Regions from separate parts of the Streptomyces sp. NPDC001513 genome, predicted to be linked through region 2. Evidence: riboswitches for the same ligand, from Rfam matches in the RefSeq annotation. Region 2 holds a riboswitch; the other holds the start of a gene.

Region 1 (4,203 bases), on a different contig from region 2:
CCTTGAAGCGCGGGAAGGCGCTGCGGCCCGCGTACACCGCGGCGTCGTCGAGGATCTCCTCGATGCGCAGCAGCTGGTTGTACTTGGCGACGCGGTCCGAGCGGGCCGGGGCGCCGGTCTTGATCTGACCGCAGTTCACGGCGACGGCGAGGTCGGCGATGGTGACGTCCTCGGTCTCACCGGAGCGGTGGGACATCATGCACTTGAAGCCGTTGCGCTGGGCCATCTCGACGGCGTCCAGGGTCTCGGTCAGCGAACCGATCTGGTTCACCTTCACGAGCAGGGCGTTCGCGGAGCCCTCCTCGATGCCGCGGGCCAGACGCTCCGGGTTGGTGACGAAGAGGTCGTCGCCGACGATCTGGACCTTGGAGCCCAGCTTGTCGGTGAGGGTCTTCCAGCCGGCCCAGTCGTCCTCGTACAGCGGGTCCTCGATGGAGACCATCGGGTACGCGGAGACGAGCTCCTCGTAGTACTCGGTCATCTCGGCGGCCGAGCGGGACTGGCCCTCGAACTCGTACTTGCCGTCCTTGTAGAACTCGGACGCGGCGACGTCGAGCGCGAGCGCGATGTCCTTGCCCGGGGTGTAGCCGGCCTGCTTGATGGCCTCGACGATGAGGTCGAGCGCGGCGCGGTTGGACTCCAGGTTCGGCGCGAAGCCGCCCTCGTCGCCCAGACCGGTGGAGAGGCCCTTGGTGTGCAGGACCTTCTTGAGGGTGTGGTAGACCTCGGCACCCCAACGCAGCGCCTCGGAGAAGGACTCCGCGCCGATCGGGGCGATCATGAACTCCTGGATGTCCACGTTGGAGTCGGCGTGCGACCCGCCGTTGAGGATGTTCATCATCGGAACGGGCAGCAGGTGCGCGTTCGGGCCGCCGAGGTAGCGGAAGAGCGGCAGGTCCGAGGCCTCGGACGCGGCGTGCGCGACGGCGAGGGAGACGCCGAGGATGGCGTTGGCGCCGAGGGAGCCCTTGTTGTCGGTGGCATCCAGGTCGAACATGGCCTGGTCGATCAGGCGCTGCTCGGTGGCGTCGTAGCCGACGAGCTCCGGGCCGATCTGCTCGATGACGGCGAGGACGGCCTTCTCGACACCCTTGCCGAAGTAACGGTTGGGGTCACCGTCACGGAGCTCGATGGCCTCGAATGCACCGGTGGAGGCGCCGGACGGGACTGCAGCACGGCCGGTGCTGCCATCGTCGAGGCCCACCTCGACCTCGACCGTGGGGTTGCCTCGGGAGTCCAGGATTTCCCGGGCTACGACGACGTCGATGGACGGCACGAGCATCTCCTTCTGGGATGTGACGCTGGGTGTGCGGTGGCATGTCAGGCCGTGGGACGGCCTTGCCGCTTAGAGCCTAACCGGCCCGGGGCACTCGGCCGGCCGACCGCCCGACCCCTGGGACGAAAAAGGGACCGAATACCCCGCTTCCGGGACATTAGGTCTCTGGTTCGCCGCCCGTCACCCGGTGCGCACACCGCCGCCCGGCGCGTGGGGGGAGACGCGCCGGGCGGGGGGAACGCTGTGCGTTGCGTGCGCTGCTGCGGCTATTGCCGCAGTGTTCAGCTGAGCTTCAGCTTCTGACCCGGGAAGATCAGGTCGGCGTCCGAGACGATGTCCTTGTTCAGCTCGAAGAGCTTCTCCCAGCCGCCCTTGACGCCGTTGGCCTCGGCGATGGTGCCGAGGGTGTCGCCGGGCTTGACCTCGTACGAGCCGTTGCCGGTCTTCGGGGCCTCGGGGGCCGCCGGGCGCTCGGAGCGGGTGGTCGGGGCCTCGGAGCGCTTGGTCTCCTTCTTCGGCGTGGCCTTCGGGGTCGCCTTCGGGGTGGACTTCTGCTCGGTCTTCTTCGAGTCGGCCTTCGGCTTGTTCTGCGTCGAGGTCTCCGTGCCGCCACCGGTGTAGGAGGAGTTCGACAGACCCTTGCCGCAGCTCGGCCAGGCGCCCTTGCCCTGGCCCTTGAGGACCTTCTCGGCGACGGCTATCTGCTGGGACTTCGAGGCCTGGTTGGCCTGCGCGGCGTACGACTTGCCGCCGTACGCGGCCCACGTCGAGGACGAGAACTGCAGTCCGCCGTAGTAGCCGTTGCCCGTGTTGATGGACCAGTTGCCGCCGGACTCGCACTGCGCGACCTTGTCCCACTCGGACGCGGTGGCGGCGCTGGCGGTGCCCGCGGCCATCAGGGGGGCGGCGACGGCCACACCGGCGACACCGGCGAGCGTGACGATGCGGACGGCCTTGGAGGCGCGACGGTGCTTGCCCTTGCCGGAAAGCAGCATGGAGTTTCTCCTCACCGACGCCTACGAGGTGAGCTGTCGGGTTCGGGCGAGTGAGTTGCCCGGCCGTGCGACCTAGCGCACGTCTTAACCCCTAGCCGGTGGCGTGACCGTCTCTCAACGGCCGCTCCCGGCGCCTACCTTGGTTCCCCCGCTCCTGCCTTCGGCGCTTGACGCGACGACTGTTCCCCCCGTCCGCCGGCAGGATTCGGCGATGCGGTCGAAGGAGCCCGCGGTGGCGGGCGAATCAGAAGGTAGACAGGTCTCTCCCCGATGTTCAACGAGGAACATCGGGGAGAGAGGGGCCCTACTTGCGCTCTCCGCAGGGGTGTTTGCGCAGGTGAGGGCGGGGTTTGCGGAAGCCCCGGGGCGGGACACGCCAGTTGACCGGAAGAGACACATGTCTCACTTACAGATAACCGACAATCAGTTCTTTCCGGGCGCCTGAAGTGTCCTTATTGCGCGGTTAGATCCAGGTTCTGGCCGGGCTTGATCAGGTTGGCGTCCTCGCCGATGACCTGCTCGTTGGCCTCGTAGAGGCCGTTCCAGCCGCCCTTGACTCCCTTGGCAACCGCGATGGTCGCCAGGCTGTCGCCCTCCTGGACCGTGTACGTGGGGATCGACGCGGCGTCAGACGGGACGGGGGCCTCGGGCGCGGGGGCGCCTCGGTGCTTGCCGCTGCCCTCGGCCGCAGCGCCGTCCGGAGTGGCGCCCGGGGTCGCGGGGGCGGTCGGGGCGGCCGGGTCCGTCGGGGTCGCCCCCGGGGTGGCGGGCGGGGTCGTCGGCGACGAGGGGTCCACCGGGAGGGTCGGAGCCGTCGGGTCGACGGGCGGCAGCGGGGTGGTGCCCGGGGTGCCCGGGACCGTCGGCTGCGACGGGTCGACGGGAGGCGTCGTCGGGACGTCCGGCGCCGGCATGACGGGGAGTCCGACGGACGGGGCGTCGGGGATCAGGAAGGGGCTGCCGGTCGGGCTGGGGGCCGCGTGGGTCGGGGCGCCGAAGTCCTTGGCCGGCTCGCCGCCGGTGGTGGACGGCACCGCGTCGTCCGGGCGGGAGGGCGAGGGGGCGATCGTCCCGGTGCTGCCGGCCAGACCGGGATCCACCTGGGCGGCGGGGCTCTGCTGCTCCAGCCCGGCCGAGGTGGCGCACAGCGGCCACGCCTGCGGCCCCTGCGAGGCCAGCACCCGCTCGGCCACGGCGATCTGCTGGGAGCGGCTCGCGAGGTCGGCGCGCTCGGCGAAGTCGAGTCCGCCGGCGCTCTTCCACTCCTCCTGGGTGAACTGCAGCCCGCCGTACGCGCCGCTGCCGAAGTTGGCACTCCAGGAGCCGCCGCTCTCGCACTCGGCGACCTTGTCCCAGGTCGCGGTGTCGGCAGCGGTGGCATTGGTGGCGGCTAGCAGCGGCAGGGCCAACGCGGAGCCAGTGACTCCGGCTGTGACTACCAGCGCGGGGACCTGGCGGGGGCGTCTGTGGCGGCCGTTCCCGGAACGCATGAGGGTGCACCTTTCGCATAACAGCGGGGTAACGGCAGAACCTAGCGGCCTTCGAACGATTGTCACAAGTTCAAGCGGGATCTGACTTTTCATCAGAAGCCGCGCAAGTGTTTTGAGCCGTGAACCGGACGGGAAGAGTACGTAGCCCTCGCATGATCAACCCCCCACGCCAGCGCAGGTCTTGGGGCGGAACAGCCAGTTCCAGATCGGGCAGGCGGGTCAGCAGGGTCGCGAGCGCCGTCTGTCCTTCGAGTCGCGCGAGCGGGGCGCCCAGGCAGTAGTGGATGCCGTGCCCGTACCCGAGGTGCTGGTTGTCGGTCCGGGAGAGGTCGAGGGTATCCGGTTCCGCGAACCGCTCGGGGTCGCGGTCGGCGGCCGCGAGGACGACCAGGACCGGGTCCCCGGCCTCGATCCGCTGCCCGGCGAGGGTCAGCGGCTCGGT
Region 2 (4,203 bases):
ACAACCGGCTGGTGCGCCGCGACCAGACGGCCGTCGCGGCCGGCTTCGGCATGCTGCGCCTGGCCGGCGCGCCCTCGCTGGGCTGGCTGGACGTCAAGACCTCCAGCGGTGTGGAGATCCCCGCCATCGAGGCGGCCGTGGACGAGGAGCTCGCGCGGTTCGCCGCCGAGGGCCCGACGGCCGAGGAGATGGAGCGGGCCCAGGCGCAGCTGGAGCGCGAGTGGCTGGACCGGCTGAGCACGGTGGCCGGCCGCGCTGACGAACTGTGCCGCTTCGCGGTGCTCTTCGGCGACCCGCAGCTGGCGCTGACCGCCGTCCGGCGCGTCCTCGACATCACCGCCGAGGAGGTGCAGGCCGTGGCCGCGGCCCGACTGCGCCCGGACAACCGCGCGGTGCTCGTCTACGAGCCGATCGCGGCAGACGACGACGAGAACGACGAGTCCGACGAGAACGAGGGGGCGGAGCAGTGAGCGACACCGCAGCCGTCACGATGACCTTCCACCCGCGCCCGCAGGCCGGCGAGCCGCAGCCGTGGGCCTTCCCGGCCCCCGACCGCGGGGAGCTGTCCAACGGGCTGACCCTGCTGCGCTGCCACCGGCCGGGCCAGCAGGTGATCGCGGTCGAGGTCAACCTCGCCGCCCCGCTCGACGCGGAGCCCGCGGGCCTGGACGGCGTGGCGACCATCATGGCGCGGGCGCTCTCCGAGGGCACCGACAAGCACTCCGCCGAGGAGTTCGCGGCCGAGCTGGAGCGCTGCGGCGCCACTCTCGACGCGCACGCGGACCACCCGGGCATCCGGGTCTCCCTGGAGGTCCCGGCCTCCCGGCTGGCCAAGGCGGTGGGCCTGCTCGCCGAGGCGCTGCGCGCCCCCGCCTTCGCCGACGCCGAGGTGGACCGCCTGGTCCGCAACCGGCTCGACGAGATCCCGCACGAGCTGGCCAACCCCCAGCGCCGTGCCGCCAAGCAGCTCTCCAAGGAGCTGTTCCCGGCGTCCCTGCGGATGTCCCGGCCGCGCCAGGGCACCGAGGAGACCGTCGCCCGGATCGACTCCGGCGCCGTACGGGCCTTCTACGAGGCCCACGTACGCCCCGCCACCGCCACCGCGGTGGTCGTCGGCGACCTGACCGGCATCGACCTGGACGCCGTGTTGGCGGACACCCTGGGCGCCTGGACGGGCAACACCGCCGCGGCCCTCCCGGTGCCGCCGGTGACCGCCGACGACACCGGCCGCGTGGTCATCGTGGACCGCCCCGGAGCGGTCCAGACGCAGCTGCTGATCGGCCGGATCGGGCCGGACCGCCACGACCAGGTCTGGGCGGCCCAGGTGCTGGGCACGTACTGCCTTGGCGGCACCCTCACCTCCCGCCTGGACAAGGTGCTGCGCGAGGAGAAGGGGTACACCTACGGCGTGCGCGCCTTCGGCCAGGTGCTGCGCTCCACCGCGGACGGCAAGGGCGCCTCGATGCTTGCCATCAGCGGCTCGGTGGACACCCCGAACACCGGTCCGGCGCTGGAGGACCTCTGGAAGGTGCTGCGCACCCTCGCGGAGGGCGGTCTGACCGATGCCGAACGCGATGTGGCCGTACAGAACTTGGTGGGCGTGGCCCCGCTGAAGTTCGAGACGGCGGCCTCGGTCGCCGGCACCCTGGCCGACCAGGTCGAGCAGGAGCTGCCGGACGACTACCAGGCGCAGTTGTACGCGCGGCTGGCGGAAACGGGCACGGTGGAGGCGACTTCGGCGGCCGTGAAGGCCTTCCCGGCGGACCGCCTGGTCACGGTCCTGGTGGGCGACGCGGCAGTGATCGAGGAGCCGGTGCGCGCCCTCGGGATCGGGGACGTCACGGTCGTCACCAACTGACCTGTCGGTGACGGCCGACTGACGGCCGACCGACGGATCGCGCAGGGGCTCTGGCGGGCTTATCCGCTGGGGCCCCTTTTGTCCGTTTAGCGGCTAGGTTGCTTGTATGGGGTGTGGCGTACGCAACAAAAAGGCGCGTCTGTTTGGCGATTGACTGATGATCCGCCTAGCGTCAATCCCGCTGTCCGTCAGTTGTGCCCGCCGCATCCGCGGCACCGGACAGCGATCGCCGAGTCCCCGTCAGGCGCGAGCCTGGGGAGCCGGGGACCCACATGAGTCCCTGGGGTGAATCGGACCCCCTCGCAAGAGGAGGCCCGTAGGAGACCTTCCTGCTCCGAACCCGTCAGCTAACCCGGTAGGCGAGAAGGAAGGAAAGGATCAAACCCTTCATGGCGTTTGGCAGTCGTCCCGCTGGTACCGGTAAGCACCGTGGCTCCAGCCGCCTGAGCAAGAAGACCGCCGGCTACGCCGGTATCGCCGCGATCGCCACCACGGGTGTCGTCGGCTCCCTCGCCGCCCCGGCCTTCGCCGCGGACAACCACAGCAGCTCCGCCCCGGAGAACGGGCTGGGTGCCGTGGTCGTCGCCGAGGACCTCGCGGGTGACATCGCCGACCAGGCCGATTCCCAGCAGCGCGCCGCCGAGCACGCCGCCGCCAAGGCGCAGGCGGAGGCGGAGGCCAAGCAGAAGGCCGCCGAGTCCAAGCGCCTCGCCGAGGCCAAGGCGAAGGCCGAGCGCGACGCCGCCGAGCGGGCGGCCCGCGAGGAGGAGCGCAAGCGCCTCAACACCTTCGTCGCCCCGGTGGACGGCTCGTACGTCAGCACGCAGTACCACGCGGGCGGCGGCATGTGGTCCTCCGGCAGCCACACCGGCATCGACTTCCACGCGGCCTCCGGCACCTCGGTCCACGCGGTGGGCTTCGGCACCGTCGTCGAGGCCGGCTGGGGCGGCGCGTACGGCAACAACGTCGTGATCAAGCACAACGACGGCACCTACACCCAGTACGGGCACATGACCTCGCTGAACGTCTCCGTCGGCGAGCAGGTCACCCCGGGCCAGCAGATCGGCCTGTCGGGCTCCACCGGCAACTCCAGCGGCCCGCACCTGCACTTCGAGGCCCGCACGGGCTCGCAGTACGGCTCGGACATCGACCCGATCGCGTACCTGCGCTCGCACGGCGTCAGCCTCTGACCCCGTCCGCACCTTTTCCGAAGGCCCCGGCTCCCCGAGCCGGGGCCTTCGTGTTGCGTCCCTGTGTTGCGTCCCTGTGCAAATGTTTCGCATTTCCGGCCGCTCTCGGAAATTATCGTGTGTTGCAATAGAGTCGCAGCACGCGCATGTGCGTGCAATGAGGCTGGCAGTCGGAAATAGGCGGAGGTTCGGTCTTGCGTATTCCTGCGCACGCGGTATGCACAGCAATCCGCGACGACATCGTCTCCGGGGCGTTCGAGCCGGGCGGCCGGCTGACCGAGGAGGTGCTGGCCCGCCGGTACGGGGTCTCGCGCGTCCCGGTCCGCGAGGCGCTGCGGACCCTGGAGTCCGAGGGCTTCGTGACCACCCGGCGCCATGCGGGGGCCTGTGTGGCCGAGCCGACCGAGCAGGAGGCCGTGGACCTCCTGGAGGTACGGATGCTCCTGGAGCCCCTGGCGGCCGCCCGGGCCGCCCGGCGCCGTACCGAGGCGCACCTCAAGGTGTTGCGCGGGCTGGTCAGGCTGGGGCAGGAGCGGGCCAGGCGGGGCCAGGGGGAGGATCTGCGGTCCCTGGGCGGTTGGTTCCACGAGACGCTCGCCCAGGCCTCCGGCAGTCCCGGGCTGATCGCGCTGCTCACGCAGATGCGGCACAAGGTGGCGTGGATGTACGTGGTGGAGGCGCCGGTGCGGCCGGTGGAGTCCTGGGCGGAGCACGGGGCGATCGTGGACGCGGTGGCGCGCGGGGACGCGGAGCGGGCGCGGGCGCTGACCGCGCTGCACGCCGACCGCGCGGCGGGGGCGCACCGGCTGCGGCTCCGTCCGGCGGTGAGCACTTCGCAACCTGCCGTAAACATGTCGAGCGGCCGGCATTAACAGGAGCCGTATACAAAGGGTGGCGTCGCATGAATTCGCCGTGCAGGGGTGGGGCGAATTTATGGCGTGAATTCACCCTGCCGCTGTGCGGTGAATTCCCGTGGAGCTGAATTCCGGAGCGCCGGGATTCGGGCGGGGCTGTTTCCCGCCGCGGTGCTCCGATTCCCGTGCGAACGACGAAGCCGCGGCCCCGGAGGATCGGGGGCCGCGGCTTCGCCGTGCGTGACGCATGTGACGCATGTGATGCGTGGTGCGCGTGGTGTGCGCGGGGTCGAACCCGAAG

The links. Region 2 has a riboswitch for cyclic di-AMP ahead of ACFYZ4_RS17395 (M23 family metallopeptidase). Riboswitches for the same ligand answer to the same signal wherever they lie in the genome.
Positions count from the first base shown of each region.
Region 1: linked by a shared signal. The riboswitch ahead of ACFYZ4_RS14210 (transglycosylase family protein) and the one ahead of ACFYZ4_RS17395 (M23 family metallopeptidase) in region 2 are both predicted to bind cyclic di-AMP.

Region 1 is NZ_JBIAVU010000005.1:500,435-504,637, reverse strand. Features, by position in the region: gene eno (phosphopyruvate hydratase) at 1-1,282, opposite strand, end outside; gene ACFYZ4_RS14210 (transglycosylase family protein) at 1,558-2,271, opposite strand; cyclic di-AMP (ydaO/yuaA leader) riboswitch at 2,275-2,447, opposite strand; gene ACFYZ4_RS14205 (transglycosylase family protein) at 2,724-3,761, opposite strand; gene ACFYZ4_RS14200 (cytochrome P450) at 3,832-4,203, opposite strand, start outside.
Region 2 is NZ_JBIAVU010000007.1:121,975-126,177, forward strand. Features, by position in the region: gene ACFYZ4_RS17385 (pitrilysin family protein) at 1-470, shown strand, start outside; gene ACFYZ4_RS17390 (pitrilysin family protein) at 491-1,858, shown strand; cyclic di-AMP (ydaO/yuaA leader) riboswitch at 2,076-2,235, shown strand; gene ACFYZ4_RS17395 (M23 family metallopeptidase) at 2,248-3,048, shown strand; gene ACFYZ4_RS17400 (GntR family transcriptional regulator) at 3,243-3,920, shown strand.